3 regions of the Bradyrhizobium sp. HKCCYLRH3099 genome follow, and region 1 is predicted to be linked to each of the others. Evidence: predicted binding sites of a transcription regulator. Region 1 holds the regulator's gene; each other region holds the start of a gene.
What was found. The regulator LexA, encoded in region 1, represses DNA repair genes until DNA is damaged. The targets are predictions, from matches to a motif close to TGTTCNNNNTGTGTTCNG.
Positions count from the first base shown of each region.

Region 2: the regulator LexA is predicted to act here: its motif matches at 5,681-5,698, upstream of ACQR1Y_RS34400 (DNA recombination protein RmuC).
Region 3: the regulator LexA is predicted to act here: its motif matches at 4,762-4,779, upstream of ACQR1Y_RS03715 (ImuA family protein).

Region 1 is NZ_JBNPTW010000030.1:2,899-10,333, forward strand. Features, by position in the region: gene ACQR1Y_RS34005 (molybdopterin molybdotransferase MoeA) at 99-1,310, shown strand; gene lexA (transcriptional repressor LexA) at 1,518-2,219, shown strand; gene ACQR1Y_RS34015 (hypothetical protein) at 2,501-2,938, shown strand; gene ACQR1Y_RS34020 (ComEC/Rec2 family competence protein) at 3,499-5,790, opposite strand; gene ACQR1Y_RS34025 (hypothetical protein) at 5,929-6,141, shown strand; gene ACQR1Y_RS34030 (glutamine--tRNA ligase/YqeY domain fusion protein) at 6,154-7,435, opposite strand, start outside.
Region 2 is NZ_JBNPTW010000031.1:25,656-33,090, forward strand. Features, by position in the region: gene ACQR1Y_RS34370 (pyrimidine 5'-nucleotidase) at 1-599, shown strand, start outside; gene dapD (2,3,4,5-tetrahydropyridine-2,6-dicarboxylate N-succinyltransferase) at 959-1,804, shown strand; gene dapE (succinyl-diaminopimelate desuccinylase) at 1,865-3,019, shown strand; gene truA (tRNA pseudouridine(38-40) synthase TruA) at 3,088-3,825, opposite strand; gene fmt (methionyl-tRNA formyltransferase) at 3,943-4,878, opposite strand; gene def (peptide deformylase) at 5,032-5,559, opposite strand; gene ACQR1Y_RS34400 (DNA recombination protein RmuC) at 5,729-6,985, shown strand; gene ACQR1Y_RS34405 (AmpG family muropeptide MFS transporter) at 7,029-7,435, shown strand, end outside.
Region 3 is NZ_JBNPTW010000001.1:777,235-784,669, reverse strand. Features, by position in the region: gene ACQR1Y_RS03735 (M20 aminoacylase family protein) at 1-337, shown strand, start outside; gene ACQR1Y_RS03730 (TIGR02281 family clan AA aspartic protease) at 379-1,644, opposite strand; gene ACQR1Y_RS03725 (UdgX family uracil-DNA binding protein) at 1,853-3,334, opposite strand; gene ACQR1Y_RS03720 (putative DNA modification/repair radical SAM protein) at 3,440-4,678, opposite strand; gene ACQR1Y_RS03715 (ImuA family protein) at 4,865-5,653, shown strand; gene ACQR1Y_RS03710 (Y-family DNA polymerase) at 5,553-7,142, shown strand.

The sequences.
Region 1 (7,435 bases):
CTCCCCAAGGCACCGGTCGGATTGGCCCCTTGGCCCCGCCCTGCGCGTTCGGTTAGAACGCGACTCCCTCGACTCGTCCGCCTTCCAAAGGAACTCTGATGGCCTTGATGCCGGTGTCCGATGCGTTGTCCGCGGTGCTTGCCGGCGCCGAGCCGCTGACTGAGGAGATGGTCGGGCTGGACGAGGCATTCCACCGCATCCTGGCGCGCGACCTGGCGGCACTGCGGACGCAGCCGCCGGAGGCGATGTCGGCGATGGACGGCTACGCGCTGCGGGCGGCCGATGCCGACAGGCCGGGCGCCAAGCTCAAGGTGATCGGCGAGGTCGCGGCCGGGCGGCCGTTCGATCGCGTGGTCGGCCCTGGCGAGGCGGCGCGCATCTTCACCGGCGGCGTCGTGCCGGAGGGCGCCGATGCGGTCGTCATCCAGGAGGATACGACCGCGGAGGGCGGCCATGTCGTCCTCAACGAGGCGGCCATCAAGGGCCGGCACATCCGCCCCGCGGGCGTCGACTTCCACCAGGGCATGGTGCTGCTGAAGGCCGGACGCCGGCTCAGCGACCGCGACCTGTCGCTGGCGGCCAGCATGAATCATCCGGCGCTGCCGGTGCGGCGGCGGCCCAAGGTGGCGCTGCTCGCGACCGGCGACGAACTGGTGATGCCGGGCTCCGAGCCCGGTCCCGGCCAGATCGTCTACTCCAACGGCTATGCGCTGCGGGCGCTGGTGCGTAGCGAGGGTGCCGAGCCGATTGATCTCGGCATCGCCGTCGACACGATGGAGGCCACCGTGGCCGGCATCCGCCGGGCACGCGAGTCCGGCGCAAATATCTTGATCACCACCGGCGGCGCCTCGGTCGGCGACCATGATCTGGTCAAGCAGGCCCTGGAGGCCGAGGGCGTCGAGATGGCGTTCTGGAAGATCGCGATGCGGCCGGGCAAGCCGATGATGCACGGCCGGCTCGGCGGCATGAGGGTGATCGGCCTGCCGGGCAACCCGGTGTCGTCCTATGTCTGCGCCATCCTGTTCCTGGTGCCGCTGATTCGTGCCCTGCTCGGGCGCGAGGAGGTCGCGCCGCCGCGCGAGACCGCCCTGCTCGGCCGCGAACTCGGGCCGAACGACTCACGCGAGGACTATCTGCGCGCGCAGTTGGAAGAGCGCCCCGACGGCACGCTGATCGCCACGCCGGTGAACCAGCAGGATTCGTCTCTGCTCGGGAATCTCGCGCTTTCGCAGGCGCTGGTGATCCGTCCGGCCTTCGCGCCGAAGGCTCCCGCAGGCAGCCCTTGCGAGATCCTGCGCCTGCCCAGGTGAGGCGTCGGTGGGTGGGCTTCCTCCGGTAAAGCTCGGTCCATTCATCATATTTTTAGGATTGCAGAACACACATCGAACAGATAGTGTCCGTTCATGATTTGTTTTTAGTATGTTGCGGGTGACGTGAATGACAGTCGTCCAGTTGGGCTCTGGGACGCAAGAGCTCTTGAGAACTTCGGACGACAACCAACCGGGGACCAGGTCGAGATGCTGACGCGCAAACAGTACGAACTTCTGCGGTTCATCAACGAACGGCTCAAGGAAGCCGGCGTGCCGCCGTCCTTCGACGAGATGAAGGATGCGCTCGACCTGCGCTCCAAGTCCGGCATCCATCGGCTGATTACAGCTCTCGAAGAGCGCGGCTTCATCCGCCGGCTGCCCAATCGCGCCCGCGCGATCGAGGTGATCAAGCTGCCCGAGCTCTCGCAGGCCGCCAACAACCGGCGCGGCGGATTCACGCCGTCGGTGATCGAGGGCAATCTCGGCAAGGTGCGCACCTCGACGCCGGCGCTCGACGATGGCGAGCGTCCCGTCGCGGTGCCGGTGATGGGCCGGATTGCCGCGGGTACGCCGATCGAGGCGCTGCAGACGCGCAGCCACACCATCAGCGTGCCGGCCGACATGCTCGGCAATGGCGAGCACTACGCGCTCGAAGTCCGCGGCGATTCGATGGTCGACGCCGGCATCCTCGACGGCGACATGGCGCTGATCCAGCGCAACGAGTCCGCTGACACCGGCGACATCGTCGTGGCGCTGATCGACGACGAGGAAGCGACGTTGAAGCGCTTCCGCCGCCGCGGCGCGTCGATCGCCCTGGAGCCGGCCAACACGGCGTATGAGGTGCGCATCCTGCCGCCCAACCGGGTGAAGATCCAGGGCAAGCTGGTCGGGCTGTACCGGAAGTACTGAGTCCCGGCTTCTGCGAGGCCGCCGGATCTGCCCAGCAGATCGGCGGTGTGAGCCGCCCGGACTCGCGGTCGCCTATTTATGAGTCAGTTGAGAATGCACATCATGATGTGCAGCGCGGCACACTCAAACGCTTGTGATCGGCAGCGCCCGCGCGCACTGCAGATCAGCGCAGAATTGCCGCGAAGCGCGCGCTAACATTGCTCCCGATGTCCACTCTGATAGAGGCCTGCGCCTGTCCGGGGGGAGCGTGGGTCAGCTATCTCTGAACGAGGAGCGATCCGATGTGTGACTACAGCCTCCATGCCGTTGCCTCCCGTCCCGCCAAAGTCGGCGAGACGCTGATCTCGACGACGTTCCGCGGCACCGCGACCCGCGGCTTCGCCTTGGAAAGCGAGCCGACCGTCGCGGTCTGCATGCTGCCCGGCACCGAGCTCGCCTTTGCCGAGGACGTCCGCTACGACAGCCGCTGGCTGTGGACCCGCACGATCCGCGAGCGGGTCGCCAAGTTCAACACCATCGAGAAGCACATTCCCGACCGCCATCACGACGCGATCGAGTTCGCGGATGGACGCCACGTGCTGGTGACTCAGCTCTGCGAAGGCCAGCGCGTCACCGTGCTGCAATTGCCGGTCAGCAAGCAGCCCGGCGAGCGTCGTGACATCGCGGAAGACGCGCCGGCACAGCAGCCGACGCCCATCCGCCGCATCAGCATCACCTGACCGGCCGGCATCAGCTAGGTCACGCGACGAGCGGATCGCATCCGCATTCGTCGTTCCGGATCGCACGCGACACTGCAACCGTCGGACGGCTCTCAGCCAGCTCTGACGATTGCGGTGGCGTTGGCGTCTGTGAATCGTGGAATGGCCTATCCTAAAGACCGCACTGGCCATGATGTGCTTCTACAGAATCGCATCTGGCGGCCCTGCGCTCGTTCACCCTCCCCTGGAGGGGGAGGGTCGGCTCATAGGCGCATAGCGCGTATGAGCCGGGGTGGGGTGATCTCTCCACTTGCACCAGCGCCCGCGGCTTCACCCCACCCCGCTCGCCCGCTTCGCGCGCGATCGACCCTCCCCCTGCAGGGGAGGTTGAGACCGATGTCGCGGTGCCTTGCCAGCGTCATCATAGGCAGTCGACGACTGTCGCGCAGAGCAGCCGGCGAAACTTTGTCCCAATCGTCAATGAGAGCATGATGGGCTCGATCGACTTCATGCTCTGGCTGTCCTGGTGCTCGCCTCCAGGACAGGGATTGGGCCGCTGCAGCGGTGGCGTGGGCGCCAGCCTAATCCTCACCACCCTGCTCCATCTCCGGCGGCGTCGCGTCCTGCGCGCGCGACGGTGACGCGCGCGGCGTCAGTCTAGCCTCGAACTCGCTGGCCTCGGCCGGCGCCGGCCACCACGGCCGGCCGGTGCCGTCGGCACGCGCCGGCGTAACGGCGAACCCCTTGCCGCTCTGCACGAGCATCAAGGCGCCCTGCTGCTGCAGGCGCGGACGGTCGATCACAGCGGCCTGGCAGGATTTTGGGGCGGAGCGCGCCGTCACCACCAGCGCAGCGCGGGCGCAATCGTCGGCGAGGGCGTCCGCGCGCAAGGTCAGCGCGACGATGCGGCCGTCGGCCATGGCGACCACGCAGCCTTGTTCGTCACAGGACACGCCGTCACTGAGTGACGACTCGGCAGGCAGCCGCGCGTCGGCGTCGGCCGCGAGCCATTCCTTGGTGACGAACACGTCCTTGCCGCTGCGCATCACATGCAGGCGTCCATCGCGGCCGCGGACGGCCACGGCACGCCCATCGCCGGAGACGAGAATGTCCGGCTGCGGCGTCACGACGGCCCAGGCCGCGGCCGCCGCCAGCAGCACCGCGCCCGACCAGCGCAGCGGCGTGCGCAAGAGGCCGATCAGCACGAGTCCCAGGCTGGCTGCGATCAGCGGCCCGATGCCGAACGCCTGGATGCGCCCGACGGCGCCGGGTAATGCGGCGACCCATCGGGTCACCGCGATCATCCAGTCGATGCCCCAGCCCATCACCGTCCAGCAGACGCCGTCGAGGCCGAACGGCGCCGCCAGCAGGCCTAGCAGGCCGGCCGGCATCACCAGTACCGACACCACCGGCATCGCCGCGAGATTGGCGAGCACGCCGTAGGGCGTGATGCGATGGAAGTGAAAGGCGGCATAGGGCGTCGTCGCAAGCCCCGCGAGCAGCGAGGCCAGCAGCAGCATCGACAACTCGCGGCCGCCCCACAGCGCGATGCGCTGCGTCGTCGAACTGTCCGGCGTGGCAAACAGTTTCGGCAGCCCGAACTGCACCAGCGCGACGAGGCCGAGCGTCGCCGCGAACGACATTTGGAAGCTCGGATGCACCAGCGCTTCGGGAGCCGCGATCAGCACGACCATCGCGGCCACCGCGAGCGTGCGGAAGGTGACGGCTCGGCGGTCGACCATCACGGCGATCAGCACCACCGCCGTCATGAAAAATGATCTTTGCGTCGCGACCTCGGCGCCGGACAGCAGCAGATAGAACGCGGCCGCAAGCAGCGCCGCGGCGGCGGCCCATTTCTTGATCGGATGGCTGATGGTCAGGCCGGGGATCAACGCGAGCAGCGCGCGCATAGCGAAGAACACGACGCCGGCAACGACCGCCATGTGATAGCCCGAGATCGACAAGACATGGCCGAGGCCGGAGATGAACATCGCGTCGTTGACGTCGGGCGTGATGGCGTCGCGGCGCCCGGTCAGCAGCGCGGTGGCGATGGCACGCTCGTCGCCGCTGAGACGGGCGCGGATGCGCGCATCGATCGCATCGCGCAGGCCCTGCATGGTCGCGGCATAGCGCAACGCCAATCCGCGCTCCTGCGCCGGGGGCTGCACGGTGATCGCACCCATCACGAAGCCGGAGGCGCCGATGCCCTGGAAGAACATGTCGCGCGCAAAATCGTAGCTGCCGGGACGCACCGGCGCGAGCGGCGGCAGCAGCCGTGCCTTGAGCTGCACGAAGCTGCCGACCTCCGGCGCCGTGCCCTTGCGCACCGCGAGCCGCACGCGCGCCAGCGTGACGCTGCTGCGCGGGCTCTCCATCGACGTCACCCGCAGCACGATGCGATCGCTGCGGTCGCGGATGTCGCGCGCTTCGACGAAGCCCGTGAGCGCGACCGAGTACAGCGGCCGGGCCAGCACGGGATGGGCGACGCGGGCGGTCTTGGCGGTCGCGACGGCAAAGCCGGCCGCCGCCGCTGCGATCATCACGGCCGCCGGAAACAGCCGATGCCGGCGCATCAGCCCGGCCGCGACGCAGAGCAGAGTGGCGGTTAAAGCCGTGATCCACAGCACGGGCTCGTGGTCGGCGGAAAAATACAGCGCGATGCCGGCGCCGAACGCGACGGGCACCCAGGGCAACAGCCGCCCTGCGCCGGCCTCCTCCCGGGCCCAGCTCCCGAGCTTGCCGGCAAGCGACGGCCATGCACCGGCGCCGATGGCGGGCCAGCCGCCGGCGAGCGCGCCGCGCGGCGGCCAGACATCGGCCATCACGCCCGCGAACCCGCGCCGCCCTCCTGGCGGCCGCACCGGCCCCGCCATGCCCACACCACCCGATACCGGACTGGCGTCAGGCTACCGGAAGCTGTACGAGCGCGCCTAGCAGAACGGAACGGGAATATCGGTCGATGCATCCCCCGATGCACTGGAACTTTCGTCCGTCCCCGGACTTATACGGGAATGGACGACCACGCGATCGACGACCCCTTCGCCGACCTCGAACTCGACAAGGCGATCCACCTGCGCTGGACCCTGCGCGACATCAAGGCCAACCGGCTCACCCTTTCTCCCGTCAGCAACGAGGACCTGTCGCTGCTCACCGAGCGCGGTCTCGTCGAAGTCAGCGACGGCGTGCCGACGCTGACCGATGCCGGCCAGGATGCGATCGGCTGAGCCGCGCGCGCCTCAGCCCTTCGCGACCTCCTTCGCGAAGGTGTCGCGCAGGCCGATGGTGCGGTTGAACACCAGCCTGTCGGGCGTCGAGTCGGGGTCGCGCACGAAGTAGCCCTGGCGCTCGAACTGCATCGGCTCGGCCGAATTGCTTTCGGCGATCGCCGGCTCGATGCGCGCGTCGGTCAAGACCTCCAGCGAGTTCGGATTGAGGTCAGCGGTGAAGTCCGCCGCGTTCGGGCTCGGATTGGCGAACAGCTGGTTGTAGATGCGAATCTCCGCGACACGCGACTGCGCGGCCGGCAGCCAGTGCATCGTCGCCTTGACCTTGCGTCCGTCGGGCGCGTTGCCGCCCTTGGTCGCCGGATCATAGGTGCAGCGCAGCTCGACGATCTCGCCGGCGTCGTTCTTGATGACCTCGCGGCACTTGATGAAATAGGCGTAGCGCAGCCGCACCTCGTTGCCTGGCGACAGGCGGAAGAACTTCTTCGGCGGGTTCTCCATGAAGTCGTCCTGCTCGATATAGAGCTCGCGGCCGAACGCGATTCTGCGCGTGCCGGCCGAGGGATCGTCGGGATGATTGATCGCCTCGAGCTCCTCGACCTGGCCTTCCGGATAGTTCTCGATCACCACCTTCAAGGGACGCAGCACCGCCATGCGGCGCTGCGCCGTGCGGTTGAGCTCCTCGCGGATGCAGAATTCGAGCATGCCGACATCGACGATGCTGTTGGCTTTGGCGATGCCGATGCGCTTGATGAACTCGCGCACCGCCGCCGGCGGCACGCCGCGCCGCTTCAACCCCGCGATGGTCGGCATGCGCGGATCGTTCCAGCCGGAGACATGGCCGTCCTGCACCAGCCGCGTCAGCACGCGCTTGGACAGCAGCGTGTAGGTGAGGTTGAGGCGCGCGAACTCGTACTGCCGCGGATGCGACGGCACCGGCAGCTTGTCGAGCAGCCATTCGTAGAGCGGCCGGTGATCCTCGAATTCGAGCGTGCAGATCGAATGCGTCACGCCTTCGATCGCGTCCGACTGGCCGTGGGCGTAGTCGTAGCTCGGATAGATCTTCCAGGTATCGCCGGTGCGCGGGTGGTGGGCGTGCAGGATCCGGTACAGCACGGGGTCGCGCAGATTGATGTTGCCGGCGGCCATGTCGATCTTGGCGCGCAGCACGCGCGCGCCGTTGGGGAATTCACCCGCTTTCATGCGCCGGAACAGGTCGAGATTCTCCTCGACGGTGCGGTCGCGGAACGGGCTGTTCTTGCCGGGCTCGGTCAGTGTCCCGCGCGCCAGCCGG
Region 2 (7,435 bases), on a different contig from region 1:
TCGATGCGCGGATCGGCGAATTCGTGTCCAACTGGCTGAAGGTCGATGCCGCCGAGGCGCGCCGCATCCAGAAGGACTACTACCGCCGCTACGGCACGACGATGCGCGGCATGATGACCGAGCATGGCGTGCATGCCGACGACTTCCTCGCCTACGTGCACAAGATCGACCACTCCCCGCTGGAGCCGAATCCGGCGATGGGCGCGGCGATCGAGAAGCTGCAGGGACGCAAGCTGATCCTGACCAACGGCTCGGTCGACCATGTCGACGCCGTGCTGGCCCGGCTCGGCATCCGCGATCATTTCCACGGCGTGTTCGACATCATCGCCGCCGAGCTGACGCCGAAGCCGGCACGCGAGACCTACGACAAATTCTTGCGGCTGCACGACGTCGATCCGACCCGCGCCGCGATGTTCGAGGACCTCGCCCGCAACCTCGTGGTGCCGCACGACCTCGGCATGACCACTGTGCTGGTGGTGCCCGACGGCACCAAGGAGGTGGTACGCGAGGACTGGGAGCTGTCGGGGCGCGGCGATCCGCATGTCGATCACGTCACCGATGATTTGACCGGATTCTTGCAGCGGCTGGTGGCCGCGTAGCCTGCTTTGCGTCGTCCCGGACAAGCGGCCGGCTGGCTGGTCATGAGTTGCGACGGCGGTCCGCCAAACTCGGTGTCGTCCCGGGCTTGACCCGGGACCCATAACCACAGGCGGATGAGTGAGGCACGCAAGTGGCTCAGGATGTGCCCACACATCTCCCTGTGGCTATGGGTCCCGGACCGGCGCTCGCGCGAGGGAGCCTTCGCATCAACGGACGGCGTGGCGCTCCGCTTGTCCGGGACGACGGCGGCGGGTGCCTTGACTCCCCTGCCCCAAACTCCGAAAAAGCCCGCCTGCCCCACCCTGCTCGTACATGACCGGCCCAGGCGACCCGCCCGGGACCAAGCGAGGATCGACCGATGTCACTGTCCGCCCTGGAATCCACCATCAACAGCGCCTTCGATGCCCGTGACGGTGTCTCGACCACGACCAAGGGCGAGATCCGCGACGCCGTGGAGAGCGCGCTGGAGCTGCTCGACAAGGGCGAGGCCCGCGTCGCCGAGCGCGCCGCTGATGGCAAGTGGAGCGTCAACCAGTGGCTGAAGAAGGCCGTGTTGCTGTCGTTCCGCCTCAATGACATGAGCGTGATTCCCGGCGGCCCCGGCCAGGCGTCGTGGTGGGACAAGGTGCCGTCGAAGTTCGAGGGCTGGGGCGAGAACCGTTTTCGCGATGCCGGCTTCCGCGCCGTGCCCGGCGCCATCGTGCGCCGCTCGGCCTTCATCGCCAAGAACGTCGTGCTGATGCCGTCCTTCGTCAATCTCGGCGCCTATGTCGACGAGGCCACCATGGTCGACACCTGGTCGACGGTCGGCTCCTGCGCCCAGATCGGCAAGCGCGTGCACATCTCCGGCGGCGTCGGCATCGGCGGCGTGCTGGAGCCGCTGCAGGCCGGCCCCGTGATCATCGAGGATGACTGCTTCATCGGTGCGCGCTCGGAGGTTGCCGAGGGCGTCATCGTCCGCAAGGGCGCGGTGCTGGCGATGGGCGTGTTCCTGGGCGCCTCGACAAAGATCGTCGACCGCGAGACCGGCGAGACCTTCGTCGGCGAGGTGCCGGAGTATGCCGTGGTCGTGCCGGGCGCGCTGCCGGGCAAGCCGATGAAGAACGGCCAGATCGGCCCGAGCACGGCCTGCGCCGTGATCGTCAAGCGCGTCGACGAGCGCACCCGCTCCAAGACCTCGATCAACGAGCTGCTGCGCGACTGATCGTCCAGGCTCGGGCGGCCGGACTAGCCGCCGCCCGAACGGCCATGATAAGCGGAGGGCATGACCGATGCCCTCACCATCACCCGCGACCTGATCCGCTGCCCCTCCGTCACCCCGGCCGACGCCGGCGCGCTCGGCGTGCTCGAAGCCCTGCTGAAGGACGCGGGCTTCACGACCCATCGGGTCACGTTTTCGGAAGCCGGCACCGCCGACATCGACAACCTCTACGCCCGCATCGGCACCGAGGGCCCGCACATCACCTTTGCCGGCCATACCGACGTGGTGCCGCCCGGTGACGAGACGGCATGGAGCCTTGGCGCCTTCTCCGGCGAGGTGAAAGACGGCTACATCTACGGCCGCGGCGCGGTCGACATGAAGGGCGGCATCGCCTGCAGCGTCGCGGCGGCGCTCGCCTATCTGCGTGACCACGGCGGACAGCCGAAGGGCTCGATCTCGTTCCTCATCACCGGCGACGAAGAGGACGTCTCGATCAACGGCACCATCAAGCTGCTGCAATGGGCCGCTGAGCGCGGCGAGAAGTTCGACCATTGCGTGCTCGGCGAGCCGTCCAACCAGGAAGTCATGGGCGACTGCATCAAGATCGGTCGCCGCGGCTCGCAGTCGGGCACCCTGATCGTCGAAGGCAAGCAGGGCCACGTCGCCTATCCGCATCGCGCCTCCAACCCGGTACCGGACATTTCGCGGCTGATCGTGGCGCTGTCCGACGAGCCTCTGGACCATGGCAGCGCGCAATTCCAGCCGTCGAACCTCGAATTCACCACCGTCGATGTCGGCAACACCGCCACCAACGTCATCGCGGGGATCGCGCGGGCAAAGTTCAACATCCGCTACAATGACTGCCATACGCAGCAGTCGCTGCGCGCGCTGGTCGAGGAGCGGCTGGCGAGAGCCTGCGGCAACCGCATCCGCGCCCATATCGACTGGCTGCCGTCGAACTCCAACGTGTTCCTGACCAAGCCGGGACCGTTCACCGATCTCGCCGTCGCGGCCATCGAGGAGGTGACGGGGCGCAAGCCGGAGCTGTCGACCACCGGAGGCACCTCGGACGCGCGCTTCATCTCGTCCTACTGCCCGGTGATCGAGTTCGGCCTGGTCGGCCAGACCATGCACCAGATCGACGAGCGCGCCTCGGTCGCCGACATCGCGACTTTGACCAAGATCTATCGCGGCATCCTCGATCGCTATTTTGCGTGACGCTCTTTCCGGTCGTCATTGCGAGCGCAGCGAAGCAATCCAGGATGTCTCCGCGACGATGATCCTGATCAGTAGTCGACCCTGACGAGGTACAGCCCCTCCGGCGGCGCGACAACGCCGCACGCTGCACGGTTGCGCGCGGCGAGCGCGGCCGCGAGATCATCCGCCGTCCAGCGGCCCTGCCCGACCCACACCAGCGAGCCGACCATCGAGCGCACCTGGCTGTGCAGATAGGACCGCGCGGAGGTGACGATCGTGATCGCATCCCCCTCCCTCACGACGTCGAGCTGATCGAGCGTCTTCTCCGGCGACTTCGCCTGGCACTCGGTATCGCGGAACGTGGTGAAGTCGTGCTTGCCGATCAGGCGTTGCGCAGCGACGTGCATCGCATCGGAATCGAGCCGCTGCGGCACCCGCCAGACGCGGCCGGCCTCGAGCGCGAGGTTGGAGCGGCGGTTGACGATGCGATAGCGGTAGTGCCGCTTGCGCGCCGAGAAGCGCGCCTCGAATGTATCGGGGACGATCTCCGCGTCTTGCACCGCGACCGGGTTGGGCCGCAGATGCGCGTTGAGCGCGTCGCGCAGCTTGTCGGGGCGGAATTCCTTCTCGATATCGCAATGCGCGACCTGTCCGGTGGCGTGGACACCGGCATCGGTGCGGCCGGAGCCGTGCACGCGGGTGGGCACGCCGCAGGTCGCCTGCACCGCGGCTTCGAGCGCGCCCTGCACCGACGGCAGCGTCTCCTGCAATTGCCAGCCGCAGAAGGGAGTGCCGTCATATTCGATGGTGAGCTTGTAGCGGGGCATCGCCTCGATCGCATGTGGCCGTCATTGCCGGGCTTGGACCCGGCAATCCATCCAGGGACGAAGCTTGTTCGCGAGATGGATGCGCGGGTCAAGTCCGCGCATGACGAGCTGAGATGGTCAGCTGAAGCGCAGGCCCGGCGCGACAGGCGTGCCGCGCAGGAAATCCGCGGCCTTCATCGGACCCTTGCCGGCGCGTTGCAGCTCGGTGATGCGGATGGCACCGCCGGCACAGGCGATGGTGAGCTGGTCGTCGAGGACGGTGCCCGGCTCGCCCGTGCCGTCGGCCAGCGCGCAGCGCAGGATCTTCAGGCGCACCGCCTCGCCGTCCAACACGACCTCGCTCCAGGCGCCGGGGAACGGCGACAGGCCGTGGATGTGACGCAGCACGGCGTGCGCAGGCTTCGCCCAGTCGATCCGCGCCTCGGCCTTCTCGATCTTGGCCGCATAGGTCACGCCGTCCTCGGCCTGCTTCGTCAGTGTCAGCCCGCCGCGCTCCAGCGCCGCCATCGCGCGGACCATCAGGTCGGCGCCGATGCGGGACAGCTTGTCGTGTAGGTCCGACGCCGTCATCGCATCCGTGATCGGCAACCGCTCGGCCATGGCGACGTCGCCGGTGTCGAGACCGACATCCATCTTCATGACCATCACGCCGCTCTCGGCGTCACCCGCCATGATGGCGCGATTGATCGGCGCGGCGCCGCGCCAGCGCGGCAGCAGCGAGGCGTGCAGATTGTAGCAGCCGAGCCTTGGCGCATCGAGGATCGCCTGCGGCAGGATCATGCCATAGGCGACGACCACCGCGGCATCCGCCTCGTGCGCGCGGAATTTGGCCAAGGCCTCCTCGGTCTTCAGCGTCTTCGGCGTGAGCACGGGAACGCCGAGCCGGCGCGCCTCGGTCTCGATCGGCGTCGGCACCAGCGCCAGGCCACGGCGACCGCCGGGCTTCGGCGCACGCGTATAAACGGCCACGATCTCGTGGCCGTGGCCGGCGAGTTCGAGCAGGGTCGGCACGGCGAAATCCGGCGTGCCCATGAAGATCAGGCGAAGCGGCATGCTGCTCACTCGATGCGTTCCCTCCCCCCTTGTGGGGGAGGGCTAGGGAGGGGGGGTGAGCCCAGAGAGCGGTGCACGTGGGCCCCCCTCTCCCGCTCTCCCCCACAAGGGGGGAGAGAGCCCAGCGAGCAAGCCGGTGGGCCGCGAACTCGATCACTCGCCCGCGCGCTTGGCGGCCTTGGTGAACTTCTTCATCACGCGGTCGCGCTTGAGCTTCGACAGGTAGTCGATGAACAGCACGCCGTTGAGATGGTCGATCTCATGCTGGATGCAGGTGGCGTAGAGGCCCTCGGCGTCCTCCTCGCGGACCACGCCGTCGAGATCGGTGAAGCGCACGCGCACGCGTGCCGGCCGCTCGACCTCCTCGTAGTATTCGGGGATCGACAGGCAGCCTTCCTCATACACCGATAGCTCATCTGACTTGGCGATGATCTCGGGATTGATGAACACGCGCGGCTCGCGCTTGGTCTCGCCGCCGGAATCCGGCTTGGCCAGATCCATGGTGATGACGCGCAGGGGTTGCGCAACCTGGATCGCCGCCAGCCCGATGCCGGGCGCGTCGTACATGGTCTGAAACATGTCGTCGACCAGCTGCCGGATGTCCGGCGTGACCTTCTCGACAGGCTTGGACACCAGCCGCAACTGTCTGTCGGGCAGGATGATGATTTCTCGTAGGGACATGGCGCGCGATTTAAGCCCCGGAGCAGGCGCGGTCAATGTGAGGACGCGCGGTTAAGACTTCGCTAACCATGAATTTCAACGATCCGTTAACCATACGTCTTAACCCGGCCTTAACCATAAATGTTCTCTCTTCGTTCGCCACGGTTTGCGAATCGGATAGACGGGGGTGATGACCGCCAGCCCATCGCTGAATCCTGCGCTGAATTCTGCGCTCAATCCTGTCGTCGTCATGGTCGGCGACCTGCCCGTCCGCGCCAGCGACGCGCTGATCGGGTTCGGCGTGCTGGTGCTGCTGCTGCTCGTGATGATCGGCCTGGCGGTGGCCCGCTCCGGACGGCGCAGCGCGGAGCTTGCCGCCCAGCAGGCGCTGCGCACGGAGGAGATCGAACAGCGGTTCGGCGAGATGATCCGGGTGCAGAGCGAGGCCTCCGGCCGGGTCGATGCCATGGCGCAGCTGCTGGCCGGGCGGCAGGTCGATCTCGCCCGCAGCGTCAACGAGCGGCTCGATGCCGTCACCCATCGGGTCGGCCAGTCGATGGAGCAGACCACGCGCCACACGATGGACAGCTTGCGCGTGCTGCACGAACGGCTCGGCATCATCGACAACGCGCACCGCGATCTCAGCGAATTGACCACGCAGGTCTCCACGTTGCGCGACGTGCTCGCCAACAAGCAGTCGCGCGGCGCATTCGGCCAGGCGCGGATGGAGGCGATCGTCCAGGACGGGCTGCCGAAGGGCAGCTACGCGTTCCAGTACACGCTCGCCGGCGGCAAGCGGCCCGACTGCGTCGTGTTCCTGCCCGACAGCAGGCCGCTGTGCATCGACGCCAAGTTTCCGCTGGAGGCCGTGACGGCGCTGCACGATGCGGAGACGGACGAAGAGAAGCGCGCGGCTGCGCAGCGCCTGCGCACCGACGTGCTGCGGCACGTCAACGACATCGCTGAGAAGTATCTCGTGGTCGGCGAGACGCAGGATACGGCGCTGATGTTCGTGCCATCCGAGTCCGTTTACGCCGAGATCCATGACGGCTTCGACGACATCATCCAGAAGGCGTATCGCGCCCGAATCGTGCTGGTGTCGCCGTCGCTGCTGATGCTCGCGATCCAGGTCATGCAGCAGATCATGAAGGATGCCCGCATCCGCGACGCCGCCGACCAGATCCGCAACGAGGTGATCCATCTCGGCGACGATCTCAGCCGGCTGCGCGAGCGCGTGCTCAAGCTGCAAAAGCATTTCGGCGACGTCGGCGAGGACATCCGCCAGATCCTGATCTCCGCCGACAAGATCGAGAAGCGCGCCGCCCGGATCGAAGAACTGGATTTCAGCAAGCAGGACGCCGCAATGGAGTCGCCGCGGATCGCGCCGGGCACGGGCACGACGCCGGACCTGTTTCCGCTGGCGGGACGGATGCAGGCGGGGGAGTGATGGCGGCGTCGCGACAGCCGCGCAAATCTGCTACCACCCGGTCATGACCGCACCCGACGCGACCTCCGACCTCACAGCGAACGCTGCAAAGCCTGACGCCAAGCCCACTCCGACTTGGCGCGAGAGCATGGCCGTCTACCTGCAGCCACGCGTGCTCGTGGTGCTGTTCCTCGGCTTCTCCTCCGGCCTGCCGCTGGCGCTGTCGGGCTCGACTTTGCAGATCTGGATGCGCGAGCTCGGCGTCGATCTCGGAACCATCGGACTGTTCGCGCTGGTCGGCACGCCCTATACGCTGAAGTTCTTGTGGGCGCCGCTGGTCGACGCGCTGCATGTGCCGCTGCTGACACGCGCGTTCGGACGGCGGCGGGGCTGGCTGGTGTTCGCGCAGCTCCTGCTGATCGCCGCGATCCTGCTGTTGGCACTGACCGACCCGGCCCATGCGCCGTTCAT
Region 3 (7,435 bases), on a different contig from region 1:
CGAGGTCGTCGCCGGCGTCGCCCAGATGACGGGCGCCAAGATCGACCTGGCCTATACCCGCGGCTATCCGGTGGTGGTCAATCACGCCGAGCAGACCGAGATCGCGATCCGCGCCGCCAAGGAAGTCGCGGGCGATGCCAATGTGCACGAGATGCCGCCGATGATGGGCGGCGAGGATTTTGCCTACATGCTCGAAGCCCGCCCCGGCGCCTTCATCTTCGTCGGCAACGGCGACAGCGCCGGCCTGCATCACCCCGCCTACAACTTCAACGACGAGGCGATCGTCTACGGCACCTCGTTCTTCATCAAGGTGGTCGAGAACACGCTGGCGGCGTGAGCTGCTGCTACGCGTTAAGCGTCGCTCGTCGTTGAGCGGCGCTACTCGTTCAGCGTCTTCGCCTTGAGCTGGATCTCGCGCTCCGAGATGACGACCGTGAAGCGGCTCAGGAACGACATGCCGAGCAGGCCGTCGACGCCATCGCCGATGCTCTTGCTGGCGATGATGGTGGGGACGCTGGAAGCCGAGACGCCGGCCAGCTTGACGCTGTCGACTGTCGCCAGATTGGCCGAGGTGGTGCCGTTGGCGGTCTGGATTTCGACCGGATCGGTCTTGAACATCTGCGGCTTGGCCTTGTCGGCGAAGCCGCGGGTGAGCATGACGAAGCTCGCGCCGGTGTCGATGATGAAGGTGCCGGTGACACCGTTGATCTGCACCTTGGCGGTGGAGACGCCGTTGGAGCGGCGGGGGATGCGCGCGGTGCCGGTCGCATAGGCCTGGCTGCAATTGCCCTTGACGGCCAGCGCGGCGATGCGGCGGAGCAGCGGCTGGGTCGAACGTTTTTCGCTGTCCAAGGCGATATAGGTCTGGATCGGGCCGATCGCCTCGCAGGGACGGTCGAGCTTCTCGTAGCTGTCGGACATGCTGGTGAAGACGTCCGACACGATCAGCTTCGCGTCCGGCATCAGGCTGATGAGCGTCGTATAGTCGTCGATCGACGCTGCATAGCGCTTCAGCGCCTGCTCGGACCGGGCGCGGATCACATAGGGCTTCTGCACCTCGGGGCGGCGCCCGATGACGTCGGAGCTCAGCCTGATCGCCTTCTCGTAGTCGCCGAGCAGATAATACAGCTCGCCGGCGCGCCCGCGCTCGGCGGTGCTTTCCGGGCAACTGTCGGAAAAGCCGTTCAAGAGGTCGGCGGCCGCCCGGGTCTCGCGGCGTTCCTCGAGGGCGACGGAGGCCTGGAAGACGGTCTGCTTGTCGCACGGCTCCTTCTGCAGCATCGCGAGCAGGCCATTGAGCTTGGCGCCGCTCTCGATGCCCGGAGGAAGCGGCGCCAGGCCATAGCGCTGATAGAGGCCGGTGAATCTGCTTTCCAGTTTGACGTCCGGCGCCGCCGCCGGCCGGTCGGGCTCGGCGACCGCGGAGGTGCGGAAGGTCTGGATGACCTGGTCGACAGGCGCAGCGAAGTCCGGCCGCAGCAGATACAGGCTGCCGCCGCCGATCGCTGCGGCCGTGATCAGCCCGAGAAAGATCCGCGGCAGCACGCTGCGCCGCTCGATGAATTCGGTCGTACGATGGTCGCCGGGCTTGAAGTCAGGGGTTGGCGTCGCTGTCCGGCTGTCCGCCGCTTGATCGTTCGTCATCGCCCAGTCTCGACCCCAACCTCATGCGCGACCATGGTCGCGCCATCCCCACACACCTGTGAATGCCGAACGCGGTTCCCGAGATCAAGCAGGACGAGAATGTCGCCCGGGCGCGCGGCGATCTCGATCAGCCCATGGTTGCATTGTCGAGGCGAGACGATGGAGGAAAATGGACCGAACGGCGGGCAGGGGGAGGCTGGGGCCGCCGTTACGCCGCCTGCGCGCGCTTGAGCGCAGCCGCGGCGATCTTCAAATCCTTGACGAACAGCTCGTACTCCCGCGCCTTGGCGTCCGCATCGGGCAGCCGGAGCAAATAGGACGGGTGCACCGTGATCATCGCCTGGGGGCCCTCAGCCAGGTCGACGATATGGCCCCGGTTCTTGGTGACCTGGGTGATCTTGCCGAACACCGCCTGCGCGGCGGTCGCGCCCATCGCGACCACCAGGGCCGGGCGGACGGCGGCGAGCTCGCGCTCGTACCAGGGACGGCAGGCCTTGATCTCCGGCGTGGCCGGCTTCTGGTGCAGCCGGATCTTGCCGCGCGGCACGAACTTGAAGTGCTTGACGGCATTGGTGACGTAAACCTTGGAGCGGTCGATGCCGGCCTCTTCCAGGGCGCGGTCGAGCATCTGGCCGGCCGGGCCGACGAAGGGATGGCCGGCGAGGTCCTCCTTGTCGCCGGGCTGTTCGCCGACCAGCATCAGTGGCGCATGCTCAGGGCCTTCGCCGAACACGGTCTGCGTGGCGTCCTTCCACAGCGGGCAGGCGCGGCAGGCGGCAGCCTCTTCACGCAAGGTCTGAAGATCGGTCGCCTCGACATCACGTGAGGTCTGAGCAGCAGGCGCGGGCGCTTTCGGCTTGCGGGTCATCGCGGTCTCCTCGACGCGTTTCTGCGGCTTGTGCGGTTCGGTGCCGGGCTCTGCGATCATCACGGAGGTGCGCCGGCTGGCTTCGGCGATCAGCGGCTGGATCAGCTTGGCCTCAGGCAGATTCTGCCAGTATTTCTTCGGCATCTCCTTTTCCATCGCCTTCACTTTCAGCCGTGCCGGATTGAAAATGCTGGCGTAATAGCGAAGCCACACCTCTTCGAGCCGGTCTTCGGTCGGCGCTTCAGCCTTGCTCACCCCCGGTGTGAACGACACCCGGCTGCCGTCCCAATGCGCGCAGATCTCCGGCGTCAGGATCGACCAGGGCATGTCGGCGAAGCGGCGGGCGAAGAACGGAGCGGCGCGTTCGACGATGTGGTGCTCGGGCTCGAACCAGGCGACATAGCGCGCCTCGCGCTCGCGGCCGACCTCGCGGAAGCGGACGAAGGCGTGCATCTTGTGGACGTCGCGGCGGACCGCGCGGGCGAGCGCATTGGCCTGGGCGACATCGGGATCGGTCGCGATGTCCATCAGGTCGTGGTTGGTGCGCAGACGCCACAGCAGCCGGTAGAGCAGGGCGAAGCGGTTGGGATCGCTGTGCAGGATCGCGCTCTCGGCCAGCTCCATGAAGCTCGCCGGCACCGAGAACGCGCCCTTCGGGACATCGGGGAGCCGTGTCTCCGACTGATCGTCGAACAGATCAGCCGCCGCGCCCTTCACCCGCCAGCTCACATCGGCCGCCCTGACGTCGTTCATCGCCAGCGCCCGCGCCGCCTTGCGCCAGCCATCGAAATCGGTGTCGCTGTCGAGTGTTACGACGTGCATCTGTCTCCTTACGTCATTGCGAGGAGCGGAGCGACGAAGCAATCCAGAGTCGTCGTGTCGCCCCTGGATTGCTTCGGGGCTTCGCCCCTCGCAATGACGACTTGGCTAAAATCCAAATCCCAGCTGCTGCGGTTTCGGCCGCAGCCGGGCCCTGAGGCTGGCGCCGTCCAGCAAGGACGGCGACGGCCGGTGGTCCGAGAGAACGATGAACGGCAGCGCCTTGTTCCTGACAACGTTGAGCTGGGCGAGATCCGCGAAGCGGATCGTCGTCGTGCGGCGCGTGGCGAGGATGCGCTGCACGGTGCGGGTGCCGAAGCCGGGCACGCGCAGCAGCTCCTCGCGGCTGGCGGTGTTGATGTCGAGCGGGAAGCGGTCGCGGTGGCGCAGCGCCCAGGCGAGCTTGGGGTCGATGTCGAGCGGCAGCATGCCTTCGCTTTCCTCGACGATCTCCTCCGCGTCGAAGCCGTAGAACCGCATCAGCCAGTCGGCCTGGTACAGCCGGTGCTCGCGCACGAGGGGCGGGGCCTGCAGTGGCAGCGCGCGGCTGGCATCGGGGATCGGGCTGAAGGCCGAGTAATACACGCGCTTGAGCTTGTAGGCGCCGTAGAGATTGGCCGAGGTCGACAGGATGGTCCGGTCGTTGGCGGCATCGGCGCCAACGATCATCTGCGTGCTCTGGCCGGCCGGCGCAAAGCGCGGCGGCCTCGCGCGGCGCACCGTCTTCTTGGCTTCCGCCGTCTCGTCGAGCTTGAGCCGCAGGCGGCCCATGGTGCGGCGGATCGCGCGCTGGTCCTTCTCCGGCGCGAGCCTGGTCAGGCTGTCCTCGAGCGGCGTCTCGATGTTGATGCTGAGCCGGTCGGCATATCTGCCGGCCTCCGCGATCAGCGCCTCGTCGGCCTCCGGAATCGTCTTGAGATGGATGTAGCCGCGGAAGCGATGCTCCTCGCGCAATTTGCGCGCGACTGAGACGACCTGCTCCATCGTGTAGTCGGGACTGCGGATGATGCCCGACGACAGGAACAGCCCCTCGATGTAGTTGCGGCGATAGAAGTCGATCGTGAGCTTCACTACCTCGTCGACCGTGAAGCGCGCGCGCGGCACATTGGAGGAGGCGCGGTTGACGCAATACAGGCAGTCGAAGTTGCAGGCATTGGTCAGCAAAATCTTGAGCAGCGAGATGCAGCGTCCGTCCGGCGCATAGGAGTGGCAGATGCCCATGCCCGGCGCGGTCGAGCCGAGCCCCTTGCCGTCACGGGAATCCCGCATCTCCGTACCGCTGGAGGCGCAGGACGCGTCGTACTTGGCGGCATCGGCCAGGATCTCGAGTTTACGCAGCAGCTCCATGCTTTTGAATCCCTTTGATTCCACTCGTTGAATCCGGACCGGGTCAATCCCGATTGACTCTCTCGGACGCGTTAGCTTTATATTAGAACGTATCATGAACAAAGAGGTTCGTCGCGGGTTCAACTGCCTGCATTCATTTTGAAGAACGGCAGCACTCGCACGATGGATTGAAAGGAGCGGCGACGGATGACCGGCGCACGCATGGATACGCTCGCGCGTCTGCGCGGCCGCATTGCCCGTCTCGAAGCGGCCGATGGCGCGCATGATCTGCGCCGGGTCGCGCTCGGCCATGACGAGGCGGACGCGGTGCTGCAGGGCGGGCTCGCCACCGGCGCGCTGCACGAGGTGTTCGCGGAAGGCGGCCGCCAGGCGGCGGCCGCGACCGGCTTCGTGTGTGGCCTCGCCGCGCGCGTTGCCGCACGGAAGCCGCTGATCTGGATCCGGCAGGACTTTGCCGAGCGCGAGGCCGGCGCGCTGTCGATGAGCGGGCTCGCCGAGCTCGGCCTCGATCCGCGCCGCCTCGTGGTCGTGCGCGCGCCCGATCTCGATCATGCCCTGCGCACCGCCGCCGATGCACTCGCCTGCGATGCGCTGGGCGGCGTGATGCTGGAGGTGTGGGGCGAGACGCAAAAGCTCGATCTCGTCGCCAGCCGCAAGCTGACCCTGGCGGCGCAGGAGTCCGGCGTGACCGCGCTGCTGTTGCGCGTCGCCGCGACGCCGGAGCCGTCGACCGCGGAGACGCGCTGGATGGTGCGCACCGCGCCGTCGCCTGTGGTCGCGCCATGGATGGCGTGGGGCGCGCCGCGCCTCGATGCCGAACTCATTCGCAACCGTCACGGCCAGACCGGACGATGGATCATGGAGTGGATGCCCGATGCGTGCCGTTTCAGCGAACCGGCGGCGGATCCTCAGCCTGTGGCTGCCGCGCCTGCCCATCGAGCGCATCAAGCGGAGCCGCGCCGCCGATCCGCTTGAGCAAGGCAAGCCGCAGGTCGTCGTCATCAAGGACGCCAATGCGCTTCTCATCCATTCGCTCGACGAGGCGGCGGCGCGCCACGGCGTGTCGCTCGGCCAGCCCTTGGCGAATGCCCGCGCGGTCTGTCCCGATCTCGTCGCGCACGAGGCCGATCTCGCCGCCGACGCCAGGCTGCTGGAGAGCATCGCCGACTGGTGCGACCGCTTCACGCCCTTGGTGGCGCTCGATCCGCCGCACGGGCTGTCGCTCGACATCACCGGCTGCGTGCATCTGTTCGGCGGCGAGGCCAAGCTGATGCAGTCGGTGTGCGATGCGCTGACGGCGCATGGCCTCACCGTGTCGGCGGCGATCGCCTCCAACGCGGTGTGCGCGCGGACGCTGAACCGGCAGGTCCATGGCCGTATCGTGCCGGATGGCGAGGAGGCGGCGGCGGTCTCGGCCCTGCCGGTGGCCGCGCTCGGCGGCAGCGACGCGATCACGCTCGGCCTGCGCCGCGCCGGCCTCAAGACCATCGGTGACGTCGCATCGCGCGGCCGCAACGAGATCACCGCGCGCTTCGGCGCCGCCTTCACCCGTGTGCTGGCGCAGGCGCTGGGCGAGGCCGACGCGCCGATCAGCCCGCGCAAGGTCCCGCCGGACTACATCGTCGACAAGCGCTTTGCCGAGCCGGTCGCGACCGACACCGTGATCGCGGCGAGCCTCTCCAGCCTTGCGGCGATGCTGGTGGCGGCGATGGCGCAGCAGGGCAAGGGCGCGCGGCGGCTGGAGGCCTGCTTCTTCCGCACCGACGGCTTGGTGCGTGTCATCGCGGTCGATACCGGCCAGCCGGTGACGGACGCCGCCGTGATAGACCGGCTGTTCCGCGAGCGGCTGGAGGCCTTGAGCGATCCGCTCGATCCCGGCTTCGGCTTCGACATGATCCGGCTCGCCGCCGGCCGCAGCGAGATCGTGGTGCAGCAGCAGCGCGATCTCGACGCCCATGTCCACGACAATGACGAACTGTCGGCGCTGATCGACCGCATCGCCGCGCGCATCGGCGGAAAACGCGTCGTCGTGCATCTGCCGGTCGACACCCATGTCCCCGAGCGCGCGGCGCTGCCGCTGCCGGCCCAGCACAATCTCGCGGCCACCAGCACCGCCGCCTGGCCCGAACGTACCGACGGCGAGCCGCCGCTGCGTCCTTTGAGGCTGTTCGCGCGCCCCGAGGCCATTCAAGTGATCGCCGGCGTCCCCGACGGCCCGCCCGCCCGCTTCGTCTGGCGCCGCGCCGCGCATGCGGTGGTCCGCGCCGAAGGCCCGGAACGCATCGCGATGGAATGGTGGCGCCCCGACGGCCAGGGCCTGACCCGCGACTATTTCCGCGTCGAAGACGAGCACGGCCTGCGCTTCTGGCTTTATCGCGACGGCCTGTATGATCGTGAATTCGAGCAGCCGGAGAACGGCCCGCCGGTGCAGCCCCTCTGGTACATGCACGGCCTGTTCGCATGAGGGGCAGGGCGATCGCAGCGAGCAATGGCAGAGGGGTAGTCCTTCCAGATGCGCGCCACGAACTCGGTGTTAATGACTCCGTCATTCCGGGGCATTCGCGCGCAAAATGGCGAAGCCATTTTGAAGCAGCGCGAATGAGCCCGGAATCCATAACCACAGGCCGATGTCGTGAGTGGAGATGCCCACCACCAGCGTGCCTCAAACGGCACCCTGTGGGTATGGGTTCCGGGCTCGCGCTCCGACTTGAGGCCGACATGCGTCGGCCTCAAGCTCCGCGCGCCCCGGAACGACGG